3 regions of the Pseudomonas knackmussii B13 genome follow, and region 1 is predicted to be linked to each of the others. Evidence: predicted binding sites of a transcription regulator. Region 1 holds the regulator's gene; each other region holds the start of a gene.
What was found. Region 1 encodes FliA, which starts transcription of late flagellar genes. Its sites were predicted from a motif close to CTAAAGTTTNNNNNNNNNNNGCCGNTAA; they were not measured.
Positions count from the first base shown of each region.

Region 2: the regulator FliA is predicted to act here: its motif matches at 6,493-6,520, upstream of motA (flagellar motor stator protein MotA).
Region 3: the regulator FliA is predicted to act here: its motif matches at 2,699-2,726, upstream of PKB_RS22060 (methyl-accepting chemotaxis protein).

Region 1 is NZ_HG322950.1:1,729,192-1,738,972, forward strand. Features, by position in the region: gene flhA (flagellar biosynthesis protein FlhA) at 1-1,384, shown strand, start outside; gene flhF (flagellar biosynthesis GTPase FlhF) at 1,396-2,706, shown strand; gene fleN (flagellar synthesis regulator FleN) at 2,865-3,695, shown strand; gene fliA (RNA polymerase sigma factor FliA) at 3,692-4,435, shown strand; gene PKB_RS08305 (chemotaxis response regulator CheY) at 4,661-5,032, shown strand; gene PKB_RS08310 (protein phosphatase CheZ) at 5,052-5,837, shown strand; gene PKB_RS08315 (chemotaxis protein CheA) at 5,868-8,123, shown strand; gene PKB_RS08320 (protein-glutamate methylesterase/protein-glutamine glutaminase) at 8,173-9,279, shown strand; gene PKB_RS08325 (flagellar motor protein) at 9,297-9,781, shown strand, end outside.
Region 2 is NZ_HG322950.1:5,527,455-5,537,235, forward strand. Features, by position in the region: gene tsaE (tRNA (adenosine(37)-N6)-threonylcarbamoyltransferase complex ATPase subunit type 1 TsaE) at 1-94, opposite strand, end outside; gene PKB_RS25920 (bifunctional ADP-dependent NAD(P)H-hydrate dehydratase/NAD(P)H-hydrate epimerase) at 121-1,623, opposite strand; gene queG (tRNA epoxyqueuosine(34) reductase QueG) at 1,706-2,773, shown strand; gene orn (oligoribonuclease) at 2,848-3,390, opposite strand; gene rsgA (small ribosomal subunit biogenesis GTPase RsgA) at 3,481-4,512, shown strand; gene motB (flagellar motor protein MotB) at 4,525-5,580, opposite strand; gene motA (flagellar motor stator protein MotA) at 5,584-6,435, opposite strand; gene PKB_RS25950 (HDOD domain-containing protein) at 6,556-8,085, shown strand; gene rhdA (thiosulfate sulfurtransferase) at 8,206-9,021, shown strand; gene asd (archaetidylserine decarboxylase) at 9,025-9,781, shown strand, end outside.
Region 3 is NZ_HG322950.1:4,717,790-4,727,570, forward strand. Features, by position in the region: gene PKB_RS22045 (type II and III secretion system protein family protein) at 1-1,009, opposite strand, end outside; gene cpaB (Flp pilus assembly protein CpaB) at 1,096-2,022, opposite strand; gene PKB_RS30385 (Flp family type IVb pilin) at 2,379-2,570, shown strand; gene PKB_RS22060 (methyl-accepting chemotaxis protein) at 2,765-4,660, shown strand; gene PKB_RS22065 (helicase HerA-like domain-containing protein) at 4,753-6,228, opposite strand; gene pncB (nicotinate phosphoribosyltransferase) at 6,309-7,517, opposite strand; gene PKB_RS29330 (hypothetical protein) at 7,607-7,837, opposite strand; gene PKB_RS22075 (lipopolysaccharide kinase InaA family protein) at 7,834-8,538, opposite strand; gene PKB_RS22080 (class I SAM-dependent methyltransferase) at 8,541-9,212, opposite strand; gene PKB_RS22085 (sensor histidine kinase) at 9,294-9,781, opposite strand, start outside.

The sequences.
Region 1 (9,781 bases):
CGGTGACGGCCTGGTGGCGCAGTTGCCTTCGCTGCTGTTGTCGACCTCCGCCGCGATCATGGTGACCCGCGTGTCCAGCGCCGAAGACATGGGCGCCCAGGTCAACCGGCAGATGTTCTCCTCGCCCAAGGCGCTGGCCATCTCTGCCGCCATCCTCATCGCCATGGGCCTGGTCCCGGGCATGCCGCACATTTCCTTCATCGGCCTCGGTGCGCTGGCCGGTGCTGGCGCCTGGATGATCGTGCAGCGCCAGCGCAAGACGGCCCAGGCCGAGGCCCAGGAAGTGCAGCGTCAGCAGGAACTGCTGCCGGCGCAGCGCGCCCAGGAGACCAAGGAGCTGGGCTGGGACGACGTGACCCCGGTGGACATGGTCGGCCTGGAAGTGGGCTACCGGTTGATCCCGCTGGTCGATCGCAACCAGGGCGGCCAGTTGCTGGCGCGGATCAAGGGCGTCCGCAAGAAGCTGTCGCAGGACATGGGCTTCCTCATGCCCTCGGTACACATCCGTGACAACCTCGACCTGCTGCCCAACGCCTATCGTTTGACGCTCATGGGCGTCAGCGTGGCGGAAGCGGAGATCTATCCGGACCGCGAACTGGCGATTAACCCCGGTCAAGTGTTTGGCAGCCTCAACGGCATCGCCGGCAAGGACCCTGCGTTCGGCCTGGAAGCGGTGTGGATCGAGGCCGGCCAGCGCGACCAGGCGCAGTCCCTCGGCTACACGGTGGTGGACGCCAGCACCGTGGTCGCCACGCACCTCAACCAGGTGCTGCACAAACATGCCCACGAGCTGCTCGGCCACGAAGAGGTCCAGCAACTGATGCAGCTGCTGGCCAAATCCTCGCCGAAGCTGGCGGAAGAGCTGGTTCCGGGGCTGATTTCCCTGTCGACCCTGCTCAAGGTCCTGCAGGCGCTGCTGCAGGAACAGGTGCCGGTACGCGACATCCGCACCATTGCCGAGTCCATCGCCAACGTTGCCGCCAAGAGTCAAGATCCCGCCGCGATGGTCGCCGCGGTTCGCGTCGCGCTGAGCCGCGCAATCGTGCAAAGCATTGTGGGGCTTGAGCCGGAGCTGCCTGTGATCACTCTGGAACCCAGGTTGGAACAGATCTTGCTCAATAGCTTGCAGAAGGCCGGACAAGGCTCGGAAGAAGGCATTCTTCTGGAGCCGGGGATGGCCGAGAAGCTGCAACGCTCGTTGGTCGAGGCGGGGCAGCGTCAGGAGATGCTCGGGAAACCGGCGATCCTCCTGGTAGCCGGCCCCATCCGCGCGATGATGTCGCGATTCGCTCGGATGGCGGTGCCCAGCATGAGCGTGCTGGCCTACCAGGAAATCCCGGATAACAAGCAAGTGACCATCGTCGCCACCGTTGGACAGAATTGAAGGACAGCGCCATGCAGGTTAAACGCTTCTTCGCCGCCGATATGCGTCAGGCCATGAAACTGGTCCGCGATGAGCTGGGCGCGGATGCCGCCATCATCGGCAACCGCCGGGTTGCCGGCGGTGTCGAGCTGACCGCGGCGCTGGACTACCAACCGCCGGCCGCGGCCAGCAAGCCGAACCCGGCGCTGGAAGCCGAGCTGCGCAAGACCCAGGCGCGCATCGCCCAGGCCCGTGCTGAACTGGACACGCCGGCCCGCGCCGCCGCCAGCCCGCGCAAGGATCGTCAATTGTACGGCGCCGAGCCGGCCAAGCGCCCGACCCTGGCCGAAGCCATGGCGGCCCCGGACGCTCCGGCAACCCCGGCGCCGGCTGCGGTCAGCCAGCAGTCGCTGGACGCGATGCGTTTCGAACTCAACGGCCTGCGCGAACTGCTCGAAGTGCAACTGGGCTCCATCGCCTGGAACCAGATGCAGAGCCAGCGGCCGAAACAGGCTGGCCTGTGGCGCCGCCTGCAACGCATGGGCGTGCCGGCCGACCTGGGTCGCCAGCTGCTCGAACGCGTCGCCTCCATCGCCGATCCCAAGCAGGCCTGGCGCATGCTGCTGGCGCACCTGGCACGCGCCATCCGCACACCCGACGAAGACCTGCTGGAACAGGGCGGGGTGATCGCCCTGGTCGGTCCGGCCGGCATGGGCAAGACCACCACCCTGGCGAAGCTTGCGGCCCGCTATGTGCTGAAGTACGGCGCACACAACCTGGCGCTGGTCAGCATGGACAGTTTCCGCCTGGGCGCGCAGGAGCAGATCAAGACGCTGGGGCGCATCCTCAATGTCCCTGTGATCCTGGTCGATCCCGGCCAGTCTCTGCTCCAGGCCATGGCTCCGCTGGCGCGCAAGCGCCTGGTGCTGATCGACACCGCCGGTCTGCCCGCCAGCGATCCGGCGCTGCGCATGCAGCTCGAAGCGCTGGCCGCGCAGAGCCTGAACGTGAAGAATTACCTGGTGCTGGCGGCAACCAGCCAGAGCCAGGTGCTCAAGGCCGCCTGGCACGCCTACCGCAGCTGCGGACTGGCCGGCTGCGTGCTGACCAAGCTTGACGAGGCCGGTAGCCTGGGCGAGGCGATGTCGCTCGTGATAGCACAACGCCTGCCTGTTGCCTATCTGGCGGACGGGCCGCGAATTCCGGATGATCTGCAGGTGGCGCGCGCGCACCAGCTGGTCAGCCGTGCGGTGAGCCTGCAGGTGCCCGAAGAGCCCTGCGAGGACACCATGGCCGGCATGTTCGCCGGCCTGTATCAGCAACCGGCAAGACACGCCGGCTAAAGGATTCCAGACGGGCACCGGAGACGGGGCCCACGGTGGCCGGATGGCCGCCAAGCGGATACGGATGCTCAAGGTAGATCCGTCACGCCAACTGCGGCCGAGCACCGCAGCTGGCAGGGTCCCGGTGGCGGGATCGTTGAAGAGACAAGGTAATTTTTATGGGTATGCATCCCGTTCAGGTAATCGCGGTCACCGGTGGCAAAGGCGGCGTAGGCAAGACCAACGTCTCGGTGAATCTGTCCATGGCGCTGGCCGACCTCGGCCGTCGCGTCATGCTGCTCGACGCCGACCTCGGCCTGGCCAACGTCGACGTCTTGCTGGGCCTGCAGCCCAAGCGCACGCTGGCTGACGTCATCGAGGGCGAATGCGACCTGCGCGACGTCATCCTCCAGGGACCGGGCGGCATCCGCATCGTCCCGGCGGCGTCCGGCACGCAGAGCATGGTGCAGTTGTCGCCGATGCAGCACGCCGGCCTGATCCAGGCGTTCAGCGATATCAGCGAAAACATCGACGTGCTGGTGGTGGATACCGCCGCCGGCATCGGCGATTCGGTGGTGAGCTTCGTCCGCGCCGCGCAGGAAGTCCTGCTGGTGGTGTGCGACGAGCCGACCTCGATCACCGACGCCTACGCCCTGATCAAGCTGCTCAACCGCGACCACGGCATGACCCGCTTCCGCGTGCTGGCCAACATGGCGCACAGCCCGCAGGAAGGGCGCAACCTGTTCGCCAAGCTGACCAAGGTCACCGACCGCTTCCTCGACGTGGCGCTGCAGTACGTCGGCGCGATTCCGTACGACGAATCGGTGCGCAAGGCGGTGCAGAAGCAGCGCTCGGTCTACGAGGCCTTCCCGCGCAGCAAGGCGGCGCTGGCCTTCCGCGCGATTGCACAGAAGGTCGACAGCTGGCCGCTGCCGGCCAACCCCCGTGGCCACCTGGAGTTCTTCGTGGAGCGCCTGGTGCAGAATCCCACCGCGGGTTCGACCGTATGATGAGCGGCTCCGGAGCGCGTATGTACACGAAAGCACAGGCGCAGAACTCCCAGGAACAGCTGATCCAGCGTTACGCACCGCTGGTGAAGCGGATCGCCTACCACCTGCTGGGCCGCCTGCCGGCCAGCGTGCAGGTCGAGGACCTGATGCAGGCCGGCATGATCGGCCTGCTCGAGGCGGCGAAGAAATACGACTCCGGCAAGGGCGCGAGCTTCGAGACGTACGCGGGCATCCGCATCCGCGGCGCCATGCTCGACGAAGTGCGCAAGGGCGATTGGGCACCGCGTTCGGTGCATCGCAACACGCGGATGGTCAGCGACGCGATCCGTGCCATCGAAGCGCGCACCGGACGCGACGCTAAAGATCAGGAAGTTGCTGCCGAACTCAATATGAGTCTCGACGATTACTACGCGATCTTGAGCGACACCCAGGGCAGTCGCCTGTACAGCTTCGACGACCTGTTGCAGGAAGGGGCCCAGGGGCCGGCGGAAGACACCTCGCACCTGGACAACGAACCCTCCCACGGTCTGGAGGACGAGCGTTTCCAGGCGGCGCTGGCCGATGCCATCACCAAGCTTCCCGAGCGCGAGCGCCTGGTGCTGGCGCTGTACTACGACGAAGAGCTCAACCTCAAGGAGATCGGCGAGGTGCTCGGGGTCAGCGAGTCGCGGGTCAGCCAGTTGCATAGCCAGTGCGCAGCGCGCCTGCGGGCAAGGTTGTCGGAGTGGCGCGCGCACTAAGTGCACGGAAGTAACGGAATTTTCCGACGGGACGTATAGAATCCCGCCGGTCCGACGATCACTGGCGAATGGCCAGGCGATTCGTCGAAAGGGCAGAGCGGCGAACAGCGGCTCGGCGCCAGACAAGCAACAAGGCAGGTGCCGCCTCGGCACTCGCCAAAGGGTATTCAAGGTGCGCCTGCAGCGGCGCACCGGGACTGGACGGAGGCAGGCTTGGACAAGAACATGAAAATTCTCATCGTGGACGACTTCTCCACGATGAGGCGCATCATCAAGAACCTCCTGCGCGACCTGGGGTTCACCAACACCGCGGAAGCCGACGACGGCACCACCGCGCTGCCGATGCTGCACAGCGGCAATTTCGACTTCCTCGTCACCGACTGGAACATGCCCGGCATGACCGGCATCGACCTGTTGCGTGCAGTGCGCGCCGACGACCGCCTGAAGCACCTGCCGGTGCTGATGGTGACCGCCGAAGCCAAGCGCGACCAGATCATCGAAGCGGCCCAGGCCGGGGTCAATGGCTACGTGGTCAAGCCTTTCACCGCTCAAGTGCTGAAAGAAAAGATCGAGAAGATTTTCGAGCGGGTCGGCTGATTCCGACCAAGAGGGCGTCATGGAGCTCGTCAACGATTCCACGGGTGACTTCGAGTCGACCCTGAAAAAACACGCGCGCGATTTGGTCGAGAGCCTGGAGCGCGGCGAGGTGCAGCAGGCCGTGCAGCTCATCCAGGAGCTCAACCAGACCCGCGATCGCGGCCTCTACCAGGAGGTCGGCAAGCTCACCCGCGAACTGCACAACGCGATCGTCAATTTCCAGATCGATCCGAATTCCCGGCACGCCGCGGAAATGTCGCAGATCGCCGATGCCACCGATCGTCTGTCCTACGTGGTGACGATGACCGAGAAGGCCGCCAACCGCACGATGGACCTGGTCGAGGAGTGCTCGCCGCTGCTCACGCACATCGAGCACGAGGCCAAGGACCTGCAGGAACAGTGGTCGCGCTTCATGCGCCGCGAGATCGGTCCGGATGCCTTCCGCGACCTGGCCAAGCGCGTCGAGCAGTTCCTCTACGTCAGTGCCCAGGACAGCCGCAAGCTGTCTGCACACCTGAACGACATCCTGCTCGCACAGGATTTCCAGGACCTCACCGGGCAGGTGATCAAGCGCGTCACCAAGCTGGTCACCGAGGTCGAGAGCAACCTGGTCAAGCTGGTCTGGATGGCTGGGCAGGTGGACCGCTACGCGGGCATCGAGCACGACCACCAGGGCATGCGCGACGAAGTCGAAAAAGAAAGATCGTCCAAGGGTGAAGGTCCGCAGATCGCTGCCGATACAAGGAAAGACGTCGTGTCCGGTCAGGACGATGTCGACGATCTGTTGTCCAGCCTTGGATTCTGAAGTGCGCAAACGCGCCGTGGGGAGCACCGAATGAGCTTCGACGCCGATGACGAAATCCTCCAGGACTTCCTGGTGGAGGCCGGCGAGATTCTCGAGCAACTGTCCGAGCAGCTGGTCGAGCTGGAAAGCCGACCCGATGACATGGACCTGCTCAATGCCATCTTCCGTGGTTTCCACACCGTCAAGGGTGGGGCAGGTTTCCTCCAGCTGAACGCGCTGGTGGAGTGCTGCCATATCGCCGAGAACGTCTTCGACATCCTGCGCAAGGGCGAACGCCGCGTCAGCTCCGAGCTGATGGACGTGGTCCTGCAGGCGTTGGATACGGTCAACGTCATGTTCAGCCAGGTGCGCGACAACGAGGAGCCGACTCCGGCCTCCGCCGAGTTGCTCGCCGCGCTGTCGCGCCTGGCCGAGCCGGGCGGTGACGAGGAAGAGGCCATTGCTGAAGTTGCTGCCCCCGTGGCCGCTGCCGAAGTCGAGGCTCCAGTTGCCGAGCCGGCCGCCTATGGCGACATCACCGATGCCGAGTTCGAGCAACTGCTCGATGCCCTGCAGCCGGGCGCCGAAGCGGCCGCGCCGGTCGAACAGCCGGCCCCGGCCAGCGAAGCCGGCAGTGACGAAATCACCGACGACGAGTTCGAAGCGCTGCTCGACCAGCTGCATGGCAAGGGCAAGTTCAGCGCTGCCAGTGAGTCGGCTCCGGCCGCTGCTGCGCCGGCGGCCCCGGCCGCGCCTGTCAGTGCCGAAGGCGACGAGATCACCGACGACGAGTTCGAAGCGCTGCTCGACCAGTTGCATGGCAAGGGCAAGTTCGGCGCCCCCGCCGAGGGCGAAGTGGCAGCGGTTGCTGCTGCGCCCGCCGCACCCGCCGCCGAAGCTCCCGCGCCGGCCGCCGGTGGCGACAACATCACCGACGACGAATTCGAGGCGCTGCTGGATCAGCTGCACGGCAAGGGCAAGTTCGGCGATGCGCCGGAAGGCCCGGTTGCTGCCGCCGCTGCTCCCGCTCCTGCGCCGGCCAAGCCGGCCGCCGTGGCCAAGCCCAAACCGGCTGCGGCCAAGCCTGCCGAGAGCCCGCGCCAGGCCAGCGCGCCGGCCCCGGAGAAGAGCGCCAACGAGGCCGAAACCACGGTGCGCGTGGACACCGCGCGCCTGGACGAGATCATGAACATGGTCGGCGAACTGGTGCTGGTGCGTAACCGCCTGGTGCGCCTGGGCAGCAACAGCGGCGACGAAGCCATGGCCAAGGCCGTGGCCAACCTCGACGTGGTCACCGCCGATCTGCAGATGTCGGTCATGAAGACCCGCATGCAGCCGATCAAGAAGGTCTTCGGCCGCTTCCCGAGCCTGGTCCGCGACCTTGCGCGCAACCTGAAGAAAGAAATCAACCTCGAGCTGGTGGGCGAGGAAACCGACCTCGACAAGAACCTGGTCGAGGCCCTCGCCGATCCGCTGGTGCACCTGGTGCGCAATGCCGTGGACCACGGCATCGAGTCGCCCGAGGAGCGCGAAGGCTCCGGCAAGCCGCGTGGCGGCCGGGTGGTGCTGTCGGCCGAGCAGGAAGGCGACCACATCCTGCTGTCCATCTCCGACGACGGCAAAGGCATGGACCCGGACATCCTCCGCGCCAAGGCGGTGGAGAAGGGCCTGCTGGACAAGGATGCCGCGGACCGCCTGAGCGAGTCGGATTGCTACAACCTGATCTTCGCCCCGGGCTTCTCGACCAAGACCGAGATCTCCGACGTCTCCGGCCGCGGTGTCGGCATGGACGTGGTGAAGACCAAGATTTCCCAGCTCAACGGCATCATCAACATCTACTCGACCAAGGGCCAGGGCTCGAAGATCGTCATCAAGGTCCCGCTGACCCTGGCGATCATGCCGACGCTGATGGTCATGCTCGGCAGCCAGGCCTTCGCCTTCCCGCTGGTCAACGTCAACGAGATCTTCCACCTCGACCTGTCCAAGACCAACGTGGTCGACGGCCAGGAAGTGGTGATCGTCCGCGACAAGGCGCTGCCGCTGTTCTACCTCAAGCGCTGGCTGGTTCCCAGCGAAGCGCATGAGGAACAGGGCGAGGGCCACGTGGTGATCCTTTCCGTGGGCACCCAGCGCATCGGCTTCGTGGTCGATCAGCTGGTCGGCCAGGAGGAAGTAGTGATCAAGCCGCTGGGCAAGATGCTGCAGGGCACGCCAGGCATGGCCGGTGCGACCATCACCGGCGACGGGCGCATCGCCCTGATCCTCGACGTACCGAGCATGCTCAAGCGCTACGCACGACGTATCTGATCCGACGCGCGCGGGGACGCCCGCGCGCCAAGACCCCTAGGGAGTGTTTATGGCAGTCAAAGTCCTGGTGGTGGACGATTCGGGATTCTTCCGTCGCCGCGTCTCGGAAATCCTCTCCGGCGATCCGCAGATCCAGGTGATCGGCACGGCCACCAACGGCCGCGAGGCCATCGATCAGGCGCTGGCGCTCAAGCCCGACGTGATCACGATGGACTACGAGATGCCGATGATGGACGGCATCACCGCGGTGCGGAACATCATGCAGCGCTGCCCGACGCCGGTCCTGATGTTCTCCTCGCTGACCCACGAAGGCGCCCGCGTCACCCTCGACGCCCTGGACGCCGGCGCGGTGGACTACCTGCCGAAGAACTTCGAGGACATCTCGCGCAATCCGGACAAGGTGCGCCAGATGCTCTGCGAGAAGGTGCACAGCATCGCCCGCGCCAATCGTCGCTACGCCTCGTTCCACACCACGCCGGCGACCAGTACGCCGCCGGCGGCCAGCGGCGGGTTCTCCGCTCGGCCGGCCACGGCTCCTGCGCATGCGCCGGCTGCCCCGGCTGCTGCGGCGACCAGCGCCGCCCCAAAGCGTAAGCCCTACCGGCTGGTCGCCATCGGTACCTCCACCGGTGGGCCGGTGGCGCTGCAGCGGGTCCTGACCCAGCTGCCGGCCAACTTCCCCGCGCCCCTGGTGCTGATCCAGCACATGCCGGCGGCCTTCACCAAGGCTTTCGCCGAGCGCCTGGACAAGCTCTGCAAGATCACCGTCAAGGAAGCCGAGGACGGCGACCTGCTGCGTCCCGGCGTGGCCCTGCTGGCGCCAGGCGGCAAGCAGATGATGGTCGACGCGCGCGGCGCGGTGCGCATTCTTCCCGGCGACGAACGCCTGAACTACAAGCCCTGCGTCGATGTGACCTTCGGCTCGGCATCCAAGGCCTATGCCGACAAGGTACTGGCGGTGGTCTTGACCGGCATGGGCGCGGACGGCCGCGAAGGTGCGCGCATGCTCAAGCAGAGCGGCAGCCAGGTGTGGGCCCAGGACGAAGCCAGCTGCGTGATCTACGGCATGCCGATGGCCATCGCCAAGGCCGGCCTGGCCGACGCCATCTACAGCCTCGACGACATCGGCCGGCATATCACCGAGGCCTGCGCATGACTCCGGAGGCGAGCTGAATGGATGTGCTCAGCCTGGTCGGCCTGATCCTCGCGCTGGTCGCCATCATTGGCGGCAACTTCCTCGAGGGTGGGCACATCAGTGCCCTGGCCAACGGCCCGGCGGCGCTCATCGTGGTCGGCGGCACCCTGGCGGCAGCTTTGCTGCAGACGCCGGTGCCGGTACTCAAGCGCGCCCTGACGATGCTGCGCTGGGTCGTGCTGCCGCCCAGGGTCGATCTGCCTGGCGGCATCAACCGCGTGGTCGGCTGGAGCATGACCGCGCGCAAGGAAGGCCTGCTGGGCCTGGAAGTGGTGGCCGACGCCGAGCGCGATCCTTACGCCCGTAAGGGCCTGCAACTGCTGGTCGACGGCGTCGAGCCCGAATCCATCCGCAGCATCCTCGAGGTCGACCTGTTCAACCAGGAAGGCCGTGACCTGCAGGCCGCGAAGGTATTCGAGGGCATGGGCGGTTACGCGCCGACCATCGGTATCATCGGCGCCGT
Region 2 (9,781 bases), 2.4 Mb from region 1:
ACAGCGTGGTCTTGCCCGCCCCCAGGTCACCATGCAGGTATATGACCCCCTCCCCCGCACTCACCTGGGCGATGCGAGCCCCCAGTTCGTACATGGCTTCCTCGCCATCGGCGAACAACTTCAGTTCAGGCACGGACTGATCTCCTCGAGCAACTGACGAACGGCAGACGACAAATCACTGGCCGCCAGGCCTCTCCCCTCGGCTCCCAAAGTTTCCCCAGCACGAGCGTGCAACCAGACGGCCAGGCAGGCGGCGTCGAAAGCGTCCATCCCTTGCGCCAGCAGCGCCCCAACGATGCCGGAAAGCACATCGCCCAACCCGGCGCCCGCCATTGCCGGATGGCCATGGGAGCACAGTGCCAAACGCCCATCGGGCGCAGCCACCAGACTGCCAACGCCCTTGAGCACGGCGACGGCGTTGTAGCGACGGGACAGTTCACGCGCAGCAGCAGGTCGATCGGCCTGCACCTGCGCAGTGGAGCAGCCGAGCAAACGTGCCGCCTCGGCGGGATGCGGGGTGATCAGCAGCGCTCCAGATGGCCGCCTTACTTGCCCTTCGGCCAGCAGGTTGAGCGCATCGGCGTCCCAGACCTGGGGCAATGCGAGACTTGCCGCCGCGCTCAGCAGGCAGCGCCCCCAAGCGTTGCGGCCGATACCAGGGCCAACCACCAGTACGCTGGCACGCTCGGCGGCGCGCAGCACTTCGGCGGAGGAAGACACGCCATGCGTCATCAACTCCGGGCGCCGGGCCAGCGCAGCCGGCACATGCTCCCGTCGAGTGACGAGGGAAACCAGGCCAGCACCGCAGCGCAGGGCCGACTCACCAGCGAGCAGCGCTGCGCCGCCCATGCCGTGTTCACCACCGAGCACCAGCACGTGGCCGAACAGCCCCTTGTGTGCGGCCTTGGCGCGCGGCGCCAGCTTCGCCAGGGAAACAGGCGCTAGCCGCGTGGCTTGAGAACTTGCGGGGAGCTGCTGCGGATCCGCATCAAGATCGTCGAAAATCAACTGACCGCAGTGGTCCGCTCCATCAGCAGTGAACAGGCCGAGCTTGAGGCCGATGAATGTCACCGTCAGGTCCGCACGCACCGCCACACCCAGCACCTGGCCGGTGTCGGCGCTTAGGCCGGAAGGGATGTCCACCGCCAGCACCGGCAGGCCGCTGTCATTGATGCGCCGGATCGCCTCGGCGTAGGGCGCGCGCACCTCGCCACCGAGACCGGTGCCGAGTAGCGCGTCGACCAGCACGCCATGCAATTCGGCATGCTCGTGCCAGGGCAGGATAGGTACGCCGGCGGCGAGCGCTTCCGCGTGAGCCAACGCAGCATCGCCGCCCAGGCGCGCCGGATCGCCAACTGCAAGTACGCGCACGTTCCAGCCAGCACGCTGTGCCAGCGCGGCGATCAGGTAACCGTCGCCGGCATTGTTGCCATGCCCGGCGAGCACGGTCGCCCGCGCGGCATCCGGCCAGCGTCGGCGCAGGGCACGCCAGGCGGCGTGGGCGGCACGCTGCATGAGTTCGAAGCCGGGCGTGCCGGCTGCGATCAGGCGCGCGTCCAGGTCGCGCACCTGCTGGGCGCTGTAAAGCGCGGTCGGCAGATTGTCGTGAGGGTGCGAGTTCATCGGGTATCCGCGGAGGATCGGGCGCCGGTCGGCGAGGTCTGGCAGAATTATACGCACCCCGTTCCCGCTTTCCCGCCCCCGCATGCACGATTCCAATCCTGACTACAGCGCCATTGCCGAACGCATCAAGGCCTGGGGCCGCGAGCTCGGCTTCCAGCAGGTGGGCATCAGCGGCCTGGACCTGGAAAGCCACGGCGAGCACCTGCAGCGCTGGCTGGCGGCCGGCTACCACGGCGAGATGGACTACATGGGCGCCCACGGCAGCAAGCGCTGGCGACCGGAAGAGCTGGTGCCCGGCACCCTGCGGGTGATCTCCCTGCGCATGGATTACCTGCCCGGCGACACGCAGATGGCGAAGGTTCTCGGCGAACCGCAGAAAGCCTACGTCTCCCGCTACGCCCTTGGTCGCGATTACCACAAGCTGATCCGCAAGCGCCTGCAGCAACTGGCCGAGCGCATCCAGCAGGAAGTTGGAACCTTCGGCTACCGCGCATTCGTCGACAGCGCCCCGGTGCTCGAGAAAGCCGTCGGCGAACAGGCTGGCCTTGGCTGGATCGGCAAGAACACCCTTCTGCTAAACCGCAAGGCCGGCAGCTATTTCTTCCTCGGCGAGCTCTTCACCGATCTCCCCCTGCCGGTGGACGAAGCCCACGGCACAGAGCATTGCGGACGCTGCACAGCCTGCCTGGATATCTGCCCGACCAACGCCTTCATCGGCCCGTACGTGCTGGACGCGCGGCGCTGCATCTCCTACCTGACCATCGAGCTCAAGGGCCCAATCCCGGAAGACCTGCGCGCCGGCATGGGCAACCGGGTGTTCGGCTGCGACGACTGCCAGATGGTCTGCCCGTGGAACCGCTTCGCTCGCCCCACCGAACAGGGCGACTTCCAGCCGCGCCATGGACTGGATAACGCCGAGCTGGCTGAACTTTTCCTGTGGAGCGAGGAGGAATTCCTCTCCCGTACCGAAGGCTCGCCGCTACGCCGCGCCGGCTACGAGCGCTGGCTGCGCAATCTGGCGGTTGGGCTGGGGAACGCGCCGTCGAGCATTCCGGTGATCGAGGCATTGAAAGCGCGCCGCGAATACCCGTCCGAACTGGTGCGCGAGCATGTCGAGTGGGCGCTTCGCCGACATGGAGTGGATCTGTAGATGCGACCTTGCTCACGAACGGCACCGCGATGTGGCAGTTCGCGAGCAAGCTCGCTCCTACGAATGACAGCGGTTCAGACCTTGATGAAGGTCTCGCGGTAGTAGCGCAGCTCGGCGATGGACTCGCGAATGTCGTCCAGCGCCAGGTGGGTGTTGCCCTTCTTGAAGCCGTCACGCAGCTGCGGTGCCCAGCGCGCGGCCAGTTCCTTGAGCGTGGAGACGTCGAGGTTGCGGTAGTGGAAGTAGGCTTCCAGCTTCGGCATGTGGCGGTAGAGGAAGCGGCGATCCTGGCAGATGCTGTTGCCGCAGATCGGCGAGGAGCGCTTGGGCACCCACTTCTCCAGGAACGCCAGGGTCTGCGCTTCGGCTTCGGCGGCGCTGATGGTGCTTTCGCGCACGCGCTGGGTCAGGCCCGACTGGCCATGCTGGCGAGTGTTCCACTCGTCCATGCCGGCGAGGACTTCCTCGCTCTGGTGGACGGCGATCACCGGACCTTCCTCGAGGATGTTGAGGTCGCTGTCGGTGACGATGGTGGCCATTTCGATGATCACGTCCCGGTCCGGGTCAAGGCCGGTCATCTCCAGGTCGATCCAGATCAGGTTCTGTGCGTTCTGCATGGTGCGGCTCCTTGGCTCAAGCCCCCTAGTTTAGCGGGAAGCGCTCGGACGCATGCTAAACTCGCCGGCGATTTTTCCCGTGGACTCAATATGGCCAAGCGTCATCTCACCCGCCGGCAGAGCTGGCGCATCGAAAAGATCCAGGAAGAGCGCGCCGCACGTGCCGCCAAGCGCGAGTCGCGCGCCATCGAGGAGCTCGAAGGTGGCGACCTCGGCCCGGAGCAGAACGGTCTGGTGATCGCCCACTTCGGTGTCCAGGTGGAAGTCGAGGCACTGGAAGGCGAGCATGCCGGCGAAGTGCTGCGCTGCCACCTGCGCGCCAACCTGCCGACACTGGTGACCGGCGACCGCGTGGTCTGGCGCCCGGGCAACCAGGGCATCGGCGTGATCGTTGCGCAGCTGCCGCGTACTTCCGAGCTGTGCCGCCCGGACATGCGCGGCGTGCTCAAGCCGGTGGCTTCCAATGTCGATCGCATCGTCATTGTCTTCGCCCCGCGCCCCGAGCCCCACGCCAACCTGATCGACCGCTACCTGGTGGCGGCCGAGCATGCCGGCATCAAGCCGCTGCTGCTGCTGAACAAGGCCGACCTGATCGACGAGCAGAACGCCGAACAGATCGACTCGCTGCTTAGCATCTATCGCGACCTGGGCTATCCGCTGCTGGAAGTATCGGCATTCAACGGCTTGGCGATGGACGCCCTGCGCGCCGCGCTGAATGAGCACGTCAGCGTGTTCGTCGGGCAATCCGGGGTGGGCAAGTCGTCGCTGGTCAACGCGCTGCTGCCGGGCGTCGACACGCGGGTCGGCGACCTTTCGGAGGTCACCGGCAAGGGGACCCACACCACCACCACGGCGCGGCTGTTCCACTTCCCCGCGGGTGGCGACCTGATCGACTCGCCCGGTATCCGCGAATTCGGCCTGGTTCACGTGAGCCGGGACGACGTCGAGGCGGGCTTCATCGAGTTCCACGACCTGCTCGGGCATTGCCGCTTCCGCGACTGCAAGCATGATCGCGAGCCGGGTTGTGCGCTGCTCAAGGCGCTGGAGGAAGGTCGGATCAGCGAACAGCGCATGGCCAGCTACCGGCACATCCTGGCCAGCCTGCCGACCGAGGAATACTGAGGTCGGCCCGGCTTACTGCTTCTTCAGCTCTTCGAGCTTGAGCTTGCCGCCGCCGTCGAACAGGTTGAGCTTTTCCTGCAGCTGCTGATCCGGCAGCGGTTCCGCTGCAGCCCCGGGCTGAGCCGGCGCCGCTGGCGTTGTTGGCGTTGCTGAGGGCGCGGCATTCGGCGCCGAACCTTCCGGCGCCTGCTGATCGCCGCCGCCCTGGCCTTCGATGGCGCGTTGCGCCCGCTTGGTCAGGACGATGATGTCGATGCGCCGGTTGACCGGGTTGAGCGGGTCCTTGCGATCGTACAGCTGCGAAGACGCGTAGCCGACCACCCGGGCGATCTGTCCATCCGGATAACCGCCGGCAACCAGCGCGCGACGCGCCGCGTTGGCGCGGTTGGCCGACAGCTCCCAGTTGCCGAACTCGTCGCCGGCGTAGGGCTTGGCGTCGGTGTGGCCGCTGACGCTGATCTTGTTCGGCACCTGCTTGATGGTCTCGGCCATGGCCAGCAGGATGTCTTCGAAATACGGCTGCAGACGCGCGCTGCCGAGATCGAACATCGGCCGGTTGGCGGCGTCGACGATCTGGATGCGCAGGCCGTCGCGGGTGATCTGGAACAGGATCTGGTCCTTGAACGGCTTCAGCTCAGGATTCGCATCGACCTTGTCCTGCAACTCCTTGAGCAACAGTTCCAGGCGCTCCTGCTCGATCTGCTCGGCCTGGCGCTCGGCGTCGGCAGGGTTGATCTCCTTTTCCGCCTGCGGGCTGATGCGCGTCTCGTCCGCTTCCGGCTGCGCCTGGATCTGCGGATTGAGGGTCTTGTCCGGCGCTGGTGTCGGCGTACCGCCCAGGTCGATCACGTATGGGCTGGCGCTCTCGGTGAAGCCGATCGGGTCCTGGAAGTAGCCAGAAATCGCCTTCTTCTGCTCGGGGGTCGCCGAGGACAGCAGCCAAAGCACCAGGAAGAACGCCATCATCGCCGTGGCGAAGTCGGCGAAGGCGATCTTCCAGCCGCCGCCGTGGTGGCCGGCGGCGTAGCGCTTGATGCGCTTGACGATGATCGGCTGGTTGTTATCCATTCCTTAGCGCCCGCGCACGGCCTGTTCCAGTTCAGAGAAGCTCGGACGGTGCGCCGGCAGCAGCACCTTGCGGCCGAATTCCACGGCCAGCGACGGCGGCATGCCGGAAGCCGAAGCCACCAGGCAGGCCTTGATCGATTCGTAGAGGTTCAGTTCTTCCTTGGCGTCGTGCTCGAGGGCATTGGCCAGCGGGCCGACGAAGCCGTAGGCGGCGAGAATACCGAGGAAGGTCCCCACCAGCGCGGCGGCGACGTGGTGGCCGATCTCCGCCTGGCTGCCCTGACCGAGCAGGGCCATGGTGATCACGATGCCGAGTACCGCGGCGACGATACCGAAGCCCGGCAGGCCGTCGGCAACGCGGGTCACCGCATGGGAGGGGTGCTCGAGTTCTTCCTTCAGGCTGCCCAGTTCCATGTCGAACAGGCCTTCCAGCTCGTGCGGCGCCATGTTGCCGGAGGACATGATGCGCAGGTAGTCGCAGACGTAGGCCGTCATGCGGTCGTCCTTCAGGACGGCCGGGTACTTGCTGAAGATCGGGCTGGCGGCGGGCTCTTCGAGGTCGGCCTCGATGGCCATCATGCCCTCGCGGCGGCTCTTGTTGAGGATCTCGTAGAGCATCCCCAGCACCTCCAGGTAGAAGGTGTGGGTGAAGCGGTTGCTGAACATCTTCGGCGCCTTCTTCAGCACCGTCATGAAGGTGCTGCCCGGGTTCGCCTGCAGGAATGCACCCAGCGCCGCGCCCCCGATGATCAGCAACTCGAAGGGCTGCACGATGGCCATGATCTTGCCGCCGGAAAGCAGGTACCCGCCGAGGACGCTGCCCAGAAGAACGAAGATGCCGATGATTTTTGCCATGGGTGACCGACTGGAACAGTGAACGGGACGAAGGCGCTCTCGCACGCCTCGCTGTTGTTATCGGAAAATCCGCGCAAGACTATAGGCTGACAACACTAAAAACCAGTTTGGCGCCTCCGCATGTCCTTGCAGACTCCCGATCCAGCCGTCCTCGATACCTGGCTCAAGCAACTGGAAGAGTTGCCGCTCCCGGTTCCCGCCGAGCAGCACGAACGCATTCGCCGGGCGCTGGGCGACAACCGCCGCTCGCTGCGCGATATCGCCGATCTGCTGCAGGACTGTCCGACCCTCGCGCTGGCCATCCTGCGCGAGGCCAACCGCGCCCGCATGGCCCAGGACAATCCGGCCGAAAGCCTGGAAGTCGCCCTCAGCCGCCTCGGCCTGACCCGCGCCCTGGGACTGCTGGAGCGCCTACCGCAGGTGCCTCGGGCGCAGATGCCGCCGGTTCTCGGGCAATTGCTGGTGATCAGCCGCCACGCCATGCAGCAGGCTGCCGGCCTGTTCGCCGTGCGCCTGGCTCGGCTCTGGCAGGAAATCCACTGGGGCAGCCTGTTCATCCTCTCTCCGCTGTGGGCACTGGGCGTCGCGCGCCCGGACCTGGTCGAGCAGTGGCAGCAACAGGTGCTCGTCGAAGGGCGGCCGACCGCCGAAGTGGAGCAGGAGCTGCTGGGCATGCGCCTGCTGCCGCTGTGCCGCGCACTGGCCGAACGCTGGCGCCTGCCGGACTGGATCGTCCAGGGCCTGCGCCTGCTCGGCGAGGACCATGAGCTGCTGGCCCGCGCCCTGCACCTGGCGCATGCCGAAAGCACGCCGCTGGCCCAGCAACAGCGCCTGGATGCCGACCCGGAACTGTCGCGCTGGCTGACCCGCCCAGCCAATACCATTCTCCTCGCCAACAGCCTGGCCATGGCCGCCCACCAGTCCTGGGGCGATGCGCACATGCAACGCTGGGAGCGCCTGACCGCCCTCTACCTGCAGATCCCCCTGGAAGACCTGCAGCAGCAGGTCCACGCACTCGCCGCCCAAAGCGCCCGACGCGACGCCGACCCACGCTTCTGGCATCCGGCCCAGGCCCTGCTATGGCCCTGGGACAGCCAGCGCTGGCGGGTCCACAAACCAGCACCTGCGCAGATCGCGGCGCGCCCTGGCAATGCCGAGCAGTGGAAACGCCTGTGCGCCGAACTGCTGCGCGCGCCATCGCCCTTCGGCAACCTGCTGCAACTGCTCGACACCGCCGCCGAGGCCATCAGCCTATGCGGCTTCGACCGCGGTGCCCTGCTGCTCGCCGATCGCCAGCAATCCGTCCTGCAGGCACGGCGCAGTTTCGGCCTAGCCCCAGCGGTCGAGAACCTGCAACTGCAGACAACCAGCAGCCAGCTGCTGCGCAAGCTGCTGGAGCGCCCAGCGCGCCTGCAATTGACGCCGACCAACATGGCCGACTACTCGGCCGTGCTGCCCGGCAAACTGAAGGAAGCGCTGCCCAGCGAACACCTGCTGCTGCGCTCGCTCGGCAGCCCTCAGCGCGTGCTGATGCTGGTGATTGCCGATCGCCAGGGCCAGCCCATCGGCGACACCCAGGCCCAGGCCTTCGACAAGACCTGCCAGTGCATCGAGCGCAGCCTCCAGCAGTTCATAGGCAATCGCGGCTGATGCGCCCAAGCACGGGAAAACCGCCCGCGCCACGCGCTTTCCGTTAAACTGCGGCGTTCCGCCGGCCGCAGCGGGCCCCTGCCCCGCCGCGACCGGCCAGCCCATTACGGAGACGCCGAGATGTCCGCCTTTTCCGCCCTGCCCCTGGTGATCGAGCCGGCCGAACTGGCTGCCCGCCTGAACGCCCCCGAGCTCATCCTGGTCGACCTGACCAGCCCGGCACGCTATGCCGAAGGCCACCTGCCCGGCGCGCGCTTCGTCGATCCCAAGCGCACCCAGTGGGGCCAGCCGCCGGCGCCCGGCCTGCTGCCGGCGAAAACCGATCTCGAGGCACTGTTCGGCGAACTGGGGCACAACCCCGATGCCGTCTACGTGGTCTACGACGACGAAGGCGGCGGCTGGGCCGGCCGCTTCATCTGGCTGCTCGACGTCATCGGCCACTCGGCCTACCACTACCTCGACGGCGGCCTGCACGCCTGGCTGGCCGATGGCCGCGAACTGAGCCGGGACATCCCCGCGCCCGTCGGCGGCCCGCTGCCGCTGACCCTGCACGACGAACCCACCGCCACCCGCGAATACATCCAGAGCCGCATCGGCGCCGCCGACCTGGCCATCTGGGACGCGCGCAACCCCAGTGAATACAGCGGCCAGAAAGTCCTGGCGGCCAAGGGCGGGCACATCCCCGGCGCGGTCAACTTCGAGTGGACCGCCGGCATGGACCCGGCCCGCGCCCTGCGCATCCGCACTGACATGCAAGAGATCCTGACGAGCCTGGGCATCACCCCGGACAAGGAAGTGATCACTCACTGCCAGACCCACCACCGTTCCGGCTTCACCTACCTGGTGGCCAAGGCCCTCGGCTATCCGCGGGTCAAGGGCTATGCCGGGTCCTGGTCGGAATGGGGCAACCACCCCGACACCCCTGTAGAGGTTTGAGGAATGTCGTTCAAAGACCGTTTGTTCATCCTGGCCCAGTACCTGCTGCCGCATCACCTGCTGTCGCGCCTGATCGGCTGCGCCGCCGAGTGCCGCGCGGCCTGGTTCAAGGACCGCCTGATTCCCTGGTTCGCTCGCCGTTACCAGGTCGACATGCGCGAAGCGCAAGTCGAAGACCTGCGTGCCTACGAGCACTTCAATGCGTTCTTCACCCGCGCCCTGAAAGACGGCGCGCGGCCGCTGGATGAAACCCCGGCCGGCGTGCTCTGCCCGGCCGACGGCGCGATCAGCCAGCTCGGCCCGATCGAACACGGCCGCGTCTTCCAGGCCAAGGGCCACAGCTTCAGCCTGACCGAACTGCTGGGCGGCGACGCCGAGCGCGCCGCGCCCTTCATGGGCGGCGAGTTCGCCACCGTCTACCTGTCGCCGAAGGACTACCACCGCGTGCACATGCCGCTGGCCGGCACCCTGCGCGAGATGGTCTACGTGCCCGGCCGGCTGTTCTCGGTGAACCAGCTGACCGCCGAGCAGGTACCCGAGCTTTTTGCTCGAAACGAGCGCGTCGTCTGCCTGTTCGATACCGAACGTGGTCCAATGGCCGTGGTGCTGGTCGGTGCCATGATCGTCGCCTCGATCGAAACCGTCTGGGCCGGCCTGGTCACGCCGCCGAAGCGCGAGCTGAAGGCCTTCGCCTACGACGAAGCGGCACGCGCGCCCATCCACCTGGAGAAAGGCGCCGAGCTGGGCCGCTTCAAGCTCG
Region 3 (9,781 bases), 3.0 Mb from region 1:
GCTGCGAGGAGCGGAAGAACGCGCCGATCACCGGCAGGTTGCCCAGGCCGGGGAACTTGTCGACGTTGCTGAGCGTGTTGCTGCTGACCAGGCCGCTGATCACGAAGCTCTCGCCGTCGCCGAGGATCACGTTGGTGTCGGTGCGCCGCACGTTCAGCGCCGGAACCGAGATGCCGGCGGTCTTGATGCCGGCGGTGAAGTCCAGCTCGCTGACTTCCGGCGCCACCTTCAAAGCGATGCGCCCGCTGCCCATCACCGTCGGCGTCAGGGTCAGGCGCACGCCGTATTCCTTGTATTCGATGGTGATGTTGTTGTTATCGCCGTTGGGCACCGGAATCGGGTATTCGCCGCCGGCCAGGAAGGACGCGCTCTGCCCGCTGGTGGCGACCAGGCTCGGGCGCGCCAGGGTGTAGGCGAAGCCGCTGCCTTCGAGCATATTGAGAAAGCCCAGCACCTTGCTGCTGCCGCCGCCCCAGATGATGTTGAAGCCGCTGCCGCTACCACCGAAGTTGCCGCTCACGCTGCCGTCTTGGCCGACGCCGATGCCATCGAGGCTGCCCGGCGAGCCGAACACGAAGAGGTTGGAGCCGCGCCGCACCAGCGAGGTGCTGGCCTGCTTGAGCTTGGTCCGGCTGACCTCGACGAAGCGGATGTCGGTCTGCACCTGGTTGGCCAGGGGTGCGCCGGCCGTGTCCGCCGCCGCGGCGACATCGGCCAAGGCGCGCGGCGCGACACGCACCTGGGCGCGCAATGGGTCGCCAGGGCAACCGCTCCATACCAGCAGGCTGGTATCACCTTGCGCCTTGCCGGTGAGCAGGAAACTGCGTTTGTCGAGCAGTTGCACGTCGGCGACCTGCGGATCGCCGATGGCCAGGCGCTTGATCGGCAGCGGCAGCTGCTGGTCGCGCTGGCCGCCCTGCTCCACGTCCAGAACCAGCTTCTGCAACATCAGACCGGCGCAGGCACTGGGCGCGGCTTGCGCCGAGACCAGCGTGGACAGCGCCAGCATTCCCCCCAGACACACGCCAAGCCGGTCGATACGCCGCTTGGCCTGCACTCCCCGAACCATGGCACTACTCCCTGCAGAGAGACTTCTCAAGGCGCTTCATGCGTCACTTTGCTGCCGCGATACACCACCACGCCGCTCACCGCCGACGGCGCGATCTCACGTCGAGTGGCCTGCGGTTTCGCCGGCGCGCGCCGGCCGAGCAATTGATCGAGGCTGATCGGCTCGCTGCCCGCCGGGTTCAGCGAGGCGTGTAGATAGCGACCTTCCTGATCCTTCTCGTAGAGCTGCTCGTCCTTGCTGCGCACGGCCAGGCGCAGCGAGCCGGCCTGGCTGGCCAGCATCAGCCGCGCGACCGACTCGGCCGGCACCGCCAGCACGGCGGTACGCGGCACCTTGTGTTCTTTCTGCTTGTCGTCCTTGCCGTCGGCGGTCTGGTGCGCCTGGCCGTCATTGGCCACCGCGATCTGCTCGCCATAGGTCAGCACGCGCACGCCAGGCAGCACGACCTGGGCGCTGAGGTCGCGCGTGCCGTTGCTCTGGTCGGCGACGAAGAGCATCACGTCGACGTAGTCGCCCGGCAGCACGAAGCCGCCGCCGCCGATGACCTCATCGACCGCGATGGCCATGGCCCGCTCGTCCGGGCGGATGGTCCGCGCCAGCGGCCCGCCGGGCTCGGTGACTGCGGCGGAAAGGATGCTGCCGGCCGGCACCGCTACCCAGACGCGCTGGCCGACCACCGCGTCGATCTTGGCGAAACTGCCGGCGGGCGCGGTCTGCAGGTACTCCAGGCGCAGGTCTTTCGCGGTAAGCACGGCGAGCGCCGGCAGGTCGTGGGTCACTATCACCACAGGGGTGCGCTGCAGCTTGTCGACTTCGGCGGGAATCACAGCGGCGGGCGTTTCGCTGCTGGCGACCGGTTTGGCCGGCTTGCTCAGGGAAACCCCGACATAGCCGACGACGACAGCCCCGACCAACAACAACCCGGCAAAAACCATCAGCACCTTGCTATTCATGGCTACTTCCTTGCACAGCGTCGGGAATTCAGGAGTTCGAACAAACGCAGCAACCGGTACGCGGTCAGCAAACTTTCGATCGGCGACTTAGCTTTTCATCGACCGCTGCCGCCTCATGTTTAATAACTATTCCCGATAACAGGAAATTCTTTGTTACGCCTCAGAATCTAGCTGGTGGACAATGACCGTCAAACCCTTTGATGGCCATTTGCCTAGAGAATTTGGAACTATATCCAAAGGATTAATCCGTCCGTGCTAATTACATTTGACCGCTTGCATTCGTTCGCGCTGCGCCTAGCCTGACCACGTATTCGGGGCATCCGCCCTGGGTGTGGGACGGGCAAGGAGCTACGGCCATGAACTTTAAAGATTTCTCGTTGAATGTTTATTGCAAAGTCAAAGCACTCGCCAAAGACAAAGAAGGCGCCACCGCCATCGAATACGCAGTCATCGCCGGGCTAATTGTCGTTGCAATCGTCGGCACACTTCAGGTGCTCGGCCCGCAACTTAACGGAATATTCGAACAGATCTCCGCTGCACTTCCGTAAGTCCGGAAAAAATTAGCAGCGCAACTTTCACCAAGTATTTCCCTGCTTTTTCCTGATAACGCAGACCACCCGCGCGGTGGCCTGCGTTGTCGCGCCAGCTTTTTCACGCCATTAAATCGCCATCTGCGCTAAAGCCCGCGCCAGAGCGGCCGATACATCCTGCCCACTCGTTCCATCTGCAGGATGCTTTGCCCATGCTTCGCTCGCTGTCCTTCGCCAAGAAGATCCTTCTGGCGGCCTCCCTCGTGGTCATCTTCGCCTTCGCCTGCTTCATCCTCTTCAACGACTTCCGCCAGCGCGAGGCGATCCACGCCGATACCGAATCGACCCTGAACCAGCTCGGCGCCCTCACCGCCAGCAACATCCAGAGCTGGCTGGAAGGCCGCATCCACCTGGTGGAAATGGAAACCGCGCTGCTCGCGGCAAGCGATGGCAGCGCCGAACAGATCCACCGCGTGCTGGCGCAGGACGTGTTCCAGAAGAACTTCGACGACATGTTCATCGGCGAGGCCGCCACCGGCGTCTTCCGGACCATCCCCGACGAGACCATGCCGCCCGGCTACGATCCGCGCCAGCGCGGCTGGTACAAGGACGCCGTGGCCGCCGGCCAGCTGATCGTCACCGAGCCCTTCCTCGACGCCGGCACCAAGCAGCCGATCCTCGCCATGTCCAAGCCGATCATGCGCAATGGCCAACTGTTCGGCGTGGCCGCCGGCGACATGAAGCTGGGGTCCATCACCGCGATCATCAACTCGCTGAAGTTCGAGGGTCATGGCTATGCCTTCCTGGTCAGCGACGCCGGCAAGATCCTCCTGCACCCGGACAGCGCCCAGGTGTTCAAGAACCTCGCCGAGGTCTACCCGCAGGGAGCGCCCCAGGTTCGCGCCGGCATGCAGGAAGTCGAGTTCAACGGCAAGACCCAGCTGGTCTCCATGACCCGCGTCGAGGGCCTGCCGGGCGTCAACTGGTACGTCGCCCTGGTGCTCGACAAGAACGCCGCCTACGCCATGCTCAGCGACTTCCGCACCTCGGCGATGATCGCCACGGTGATCGCCATCGTCGCCATCATCTTCCTGCTCGGCATGCTGATCCGCGTGCTGATGCAACCGCTGACCGCCATGGGCCGCGCCATGCAGGACATCGCCCAGGGCGAAGGCGACCTGACAAAGCGCCTGAGCGTCGCCAGCAATGACGAGTTCGGCACCCTGGCCAACGCCTTCAACCGCTTTGTCGAGCGCATCCACGAATCCATCCGCGAAGTGGCCAGCACCGCCCGCCAGCTGCATGACGTCTCGCAGTTGGTGGTCAACGCCTCCAACTCCTCCATGGCCAACTCTGACGAGCAGGCGACCCGCACCAACAGCGTCGCCGCCGCGATCAACGAACTGGGCGCCGCCGCCCAGGAGATCGCGCGCAACGCCGCCGATGCCTCGCACCACGCCAGCGACGCCAGCAACCAGGCCGGCGACGGTCGCCAGGTGGTCGAGCAGAGCATCAGCGCGATGAACCTGCTGTCCGAGAAGATCAGCTACGCCAGCGCCCACATCGAAACGCTGAACAGCCGCACGGTGAACATCGGGCAGATCCTCGAAGTCATCAAAGGCATCTCCGAACAGACCAATCTGCTGGCCCTCAACGCCGCCATCGAGGCCGCCCGTGCCGGCGAAGCAGGCCGCGGCTTCGCCGTGGTGGCCGACGAGGTCCGCAACCTGGCGCACCGCGCTCAGGAATCGGCCCAGCAGATCCAGGGCATGATCGAGGAACTGCAGGTCGGCGCCAGCGAGGCGGTGACCACCATGACCGAGAGCCAGCGCTACAGCCAGGAAAGCGTGGAAATCGCCAACCGCGCCGGCCAGCGTCTGGCCAGTGTCACCGGCCGGATCAGCGAGATCGATGCGATGAACCAGTCGGTAGCCACCGCCACCGAAGAGCAGACCGCCGTGGTCGACTCGCTGAACATGGACATCACCGAGATCAACACCCTCAACCAGGAAGGCGTGGAGAACCTCCAGGCCACCCTGCGCGCCTGTGCCGACCTGGAAAACCAGGCCGGCCGCTTGCGCCATCTGGTGGACAGCTTCCGCATCTGATCCGTCGCGTAAACGAAAAAGGCGCCCTAGGGCGCCTTTTTCGTTCGCGAGCAAGCTCGCTCGTAGGAGCGAGCTTGCTCGCGAACCACCGTCTACCGCCGCTTCCCGCCCAGCAACGACCCCATCAGGCCGCGCACCAGTTCGCGGCCGATCTGATTGGCCGCCTGCCGCACCACCGTCTTCATCGCCTGGCTGGCCAGGCTGCCAAGCAGTTCGCCGGCCATGTTGCCCAGGTTGCTGCCGGAATCGGCCGGGGCCTGACTCGGCGCCATCTTGTCGTCGGTGCGCCCGGTCAGGCGCTCGTAGGCCGACTCGCGGTCGATCGGCTTGTCGTAGCGCCCGGCCAGCGGCGAGGAACGGATCAACGCGGCACGCTCGGCCTCGCTGAGCGGCCCGATGCGCGACTGCGGCGGAGCGATCGCCACGCGCTGAACCATCGACGGCGTGCCCTTCTCTTCCAGGGTGCCGACCAGGGCCTCGCCGATGCCCAGCTCGGTGAGCACCTGCAGCGTGTCGAACGCCGGGTTCGGCCGGAAGCCGTCGGCCACCGCGCGCAGCGATTTCTGCTCCTTCGCGGTGAATGCCCGCAGACCGTGCTGGATGCGCAGGCCGAGCTGGGCCAGCACGTCGTCCGGCAGGTCGCCCGGCGACTGTGTGACGAAGTACACGCCCACGCCCTTGGAGCGGATCAGCCGCACCACCTGCTCCAGGCGGTCGTGCAACGCCTTGGGCGTACCGTTGAACAGCAGGTGCGCCTCGTCGAAGAACAGCGCCAGCACCGGCTTGTCGGCGTCGCCGCGCTCGGGCAACTGCTCGAACAACTCGGAAAGCAGCCACAGCAGGAAGGTCGCGTAGACCTTGGGCGCCTCGTGCACCAGCTTGCTGGCGTCGAGCAGATGGATACGCCCGCGGCCGTCCGGCTCCAGGCGCAGGATGTCCTCCAGTTGCAGCGCCGGCTCGCCGAAGAAGGCCTCGGCGCCTTGCTGCTCCAGGGTGGCCAGGCGGCGTAACAGGGCCTGCGATGAGGCGCCAGTGAAGAGCGCCTGATCCTCGCCAAGCACCTCAGGATGGTCCTTTAGGTAGCCCAGCAGCGCCTTGAGGTCCTTCAGGTCGAGCAGCAACAACCCCTGCTGGTCGGCCACCTTGAACGCGGCGAAAAGCGCGGCCTGCTGGCTGTCGGTCAGCTCCAGCAAGTTGCCCAGCAACAGCGGACCCATCTCGCTGAGGGTGGTGCGCAGTGGATGGCCAGTCTGCCCGGCGACATCCCAGAGGCTGACCGGATAGGCCTTGGCCTGGTAGTTCAGCCACGGCATGCCGGCGATGCGCTCGGCCACCTTGCCCTGCGGATTGCCCGCAGCGCCAATGCCGCAAAGGTCACCCTTGATGTCGGCGGCGAACACCGCGACACCGGCATCGCTGAAGCTCTCGGCGAGGTGCTGGAGGGTGACAGTCTTGCCGGTGCCCGTCGCACCGGCAACCAGGCCGTGGCGGTTAGCCAGTTTCCACGGCTGGGTGATGGGCTGGCCGTCGGTGCCGGCACCGATGATGAGTTCGTTGCTTGCTGACATCCTTGCTCCCCTGATCGAAGGTCAAGTCACCCAGCAAGACTGGCGCGTCGCGGCCAAGTGCGCAACGCGAAACGGCAGATTCAGGCCTGCGCCTCATCGACGCGGAACACATGCTTGAGGTAGCGCCCGAAATTCTCGTCGCTGCACTGCATCTTGCCCGGCGTATCGGAGATCTTCGCCACCGGCTGGCCGTTGCAGGCGGTCATCTTCAGCACGATGTTCATCGGCTCGACGCCAGGAATATCGCAGGTGAAATGCGTGCCTATGCCGAAGCTGACGTCGATGCGCCCGCGCAGCGCTCGGTAGATTTCCAGCGCGCGAGGCAAATCCAGGCCGTCGGAGAACACCAGGGTCTTGCTGCGCGGATCGACGCCGAGCTTCTCGTAATGGGTGATCGCCTTCTCCGCCCAGACCAGCGGATCGCCGGAGTCGTGGCGCAGGCCGTCGAAGAGCTTGGCGAAGTAGAGATCGAAGTCGCGCAGAAAGGCATCCATGGTGATGCAATCGGTCAGGGCGATGCCCAACTGGCCGCGGTATTCGCGCACCCAGCAGTCCAGCGCTGCGCTCTGGCTGTCGATCAGCCGCGGACCGAGCTGCTGGTGCGCCATCAGCCATTCGTGGGCCATGGTGCCCAGCGGCTTGAGGTCAAGCTTGCGCGCCAGATGGACGTTGCTGGTGCCGACGAAGTGCCCGGGGAAGCCATGTTTGAGCTCGTCCACCACGCACTCATGCACTGCATAGGAGAAACGCCGGCGCGTGCCGAAGTCGGCCATCTTGAAGCCGGCCAGCTCCTCCACCGAGGCTTCCTTGCGCAGCCAGGCGAATTTTTCTTTAACGCGCTCGCGGACGGCCCTCAAAGTGATCGACGGATAGCGTTGGCGGTTTCGCGCTTCGCTGATGCTCGCCAGCACCGGCACCTCGAAGAGGATCACGTGCAGCCACGGGCCTTTGAGACGCAGGAAGAACTCGCCGTTCTCGATGCCGCTTTCCACGTAGCGCATGTTGAAGCGGAACAGGCCGAGGAAGCGGATGAAGTCCGCCTTGAAGAACGGAATGCGCTCGAGGAAGCCCAGCTCCTCGCGGCTGAGGCTCAGCCCGGCCAGTGCTTCGACGCGCTCGCGAATGGCCGCAAGGTACGGGCGCAGGTCTTCGCCATTACGGCAGCGGAACTCCCACTCCACTTCCGCGTTGGGGTAGTTGTGCAGCACCGCCTGCATCATGCTCAGCTTGTAGAAATCGGTGTCCAGCAGGTTCTGTACGCCAAGCGGGGAAAATGCGCTGTCGCCCATGCTCGCCTCTCATGCCCTAGTTGCAGGCAGTCTAAGGGATCAACGACAAAAAACCCCGCCGAAGCGGGGTTTTCATTGCAGCATCCTGCTCAGCGCGGAGCGCTAGCGCCGCCCTGGGAGAGTCCGAAGAGGAACAGCAGCAAATCATGATCAGGACTCGCCGCCTGCTTGGCTCGCACATTCGGTGGAACGTGGCAGAGCGATTGTTGGCCGACGGTATCGATCACTTCGGGCCCAGGTTCGTGCCAGGCAGCCGCGGCCAAGGTCGCGACCCCCAGGGCACCGACGAGAAGCAAACTTCGCGTGATTTCTAGTTTCATGTCTGCAAGCCTTTGATGGCGCTGCCAAACGCCGCTTCGTAACCATAGACAAAGGCCTGCCATTGCGCGTCGGTCCACGACGAACGGCGCTTAACCTGACGCAAGTCATGGCGGGCGGCCCGCTTGGCGCTGAAACGCTGGCGAGCCTTTTCCAGGTCGATCAGGGCGATATCGATGCGCTCGCCATCGACCTTGACGAAAACGTGCTTGAGGTAAAGGCAACCATGCTGCCAACGGCCTGCATTGAGCTTGGCCAGGGTCGCGCCGTACTGCTGCAGGATGCGCTGGTGCAGCGTCTCGCCCCAGCGCTCGCGGTCGCCGTTGGCATAGCAGTCTTCCAGGCTGCTGTAGCCATCCAGGGACTCGGTGACCAGCAGGGCCTGCCACTCGCCATTGACCTTGCGGCAGCCGGCATAGATCAGAGTCGGTACCTTCACGCCCAGCGCAGCTGCGGCTTTCAGTGCATCGCGCTCACGAATGGCGGTGGGATAACCGAAGGGATGCAGCAAATCGCGGTAAATATGACCGACTTGCTGCTTGCGGTAGAGCAGGCGGCCGTCATCGGTGAGAACCCGCTGCACGCCGCTTTCGCCACCACGCCGCCGATTGGGTTCCTCTACCCATTTGCCGGGAATCTGCAACCAACGCTCGATAGCGTTTTCGCCGGAAATTCGCTGCAGAGTTGCCAAATCAGCGCCCATCATTACTCCTTACGCAATATGTAGACCCGCCACATGTGGACCAGCGGGACGAAATCGATATGGTTCTGCACCACGAATCCGGCTTGGCGGAACTCCTCCTCGATGGTACGAGCGGGGATCACGAAACGGTTCTGGTACTCGTGCTTCTTGCGCGAAGCCTCGGCACGCCGGCGTTTCCAGGCCTTGAAGTTGCCGTCGACCCACAGCGACAGGATCACGCTGTCGCGGGTCACCCGATGGAACTCGCGCAGCATCGTCATGCGATCGCTTGGCTCACCGATGTGGTGCATAAGCCGCATGGAGAAGATGCTATCGACGGCGTTGTCCGGCAGATCGATGGCGAATGCCGAAGTCTGCAAAGGTCTGACCCGTTTGACAACCTCGGCCGGCTGGCCGGCGCAGGCTACCGCGATCATGTCCGCCGAGTTGTCGGCGCCGATGATCACGCGATTGTCCTTCTCCGCCAGCATTGGCCAGAAGCGCCCGGCGCCGCACGGCAGGTCCAGCACCAGATTCGGCTGGCCGGCTAGTTTGAGCGCCTGACGGGCGATCTGGACATCGCGCCAGTGGGAAAGTTTGCGGGACAGGCCGCTGCGGTGCTTACGCAGGTAGCGCTCGGCGTGCGCACGGTCGTACTTCTGGGAAAACTCGAGGTCGACGGGCTTGTCGCTCATGGTTGGATACCTGTTCATTTTTTATACGAAAAACTAAGGCGAACCCTGTAATACAGTGGTCAAGCACCGGTGAAGAAAACGTCATTCCCTCTTCAGTAGCCGCACTTCGAAGCGGCAACCATGCGGCTTCGCCGGCTGCAGGCCGACCTCCCAACCTTCCGAGGCGCAAATCCGCTTCACCAGCGAAAGCCCCAGTCCCAGGCCTTCTCCGCGCTGCGAGCTGCCTCGCACGAAGGGTTGGAAGACGCGCTCGCGCTGCTCTTCCGGAATCCCCTCGCCGCTGTCCTCGACCACGAAACCGGACTCGGACAATTGCAAGCGAATGTGTCCGGCATCCGTGTAGTGCATGGCATTGCGCAGCAAGTTGCTCATCACCGAGCGCAGGAAGGCCGCATTGAACTGCCCTTGCGGCGCGCCGCCAGGCTCGTAGATCAGCTCCAGTCCTTTCTCCTCGATCGGCTCGCGCCATTGCGCCGCCAGGTCATCGGCGATGCTTCGCACCCCCGCCTGCGGCGCGATGGCCAGGCTCTTGGCTCGCGAACGCGCCAGCATCAGGAAGGTTTGCACCA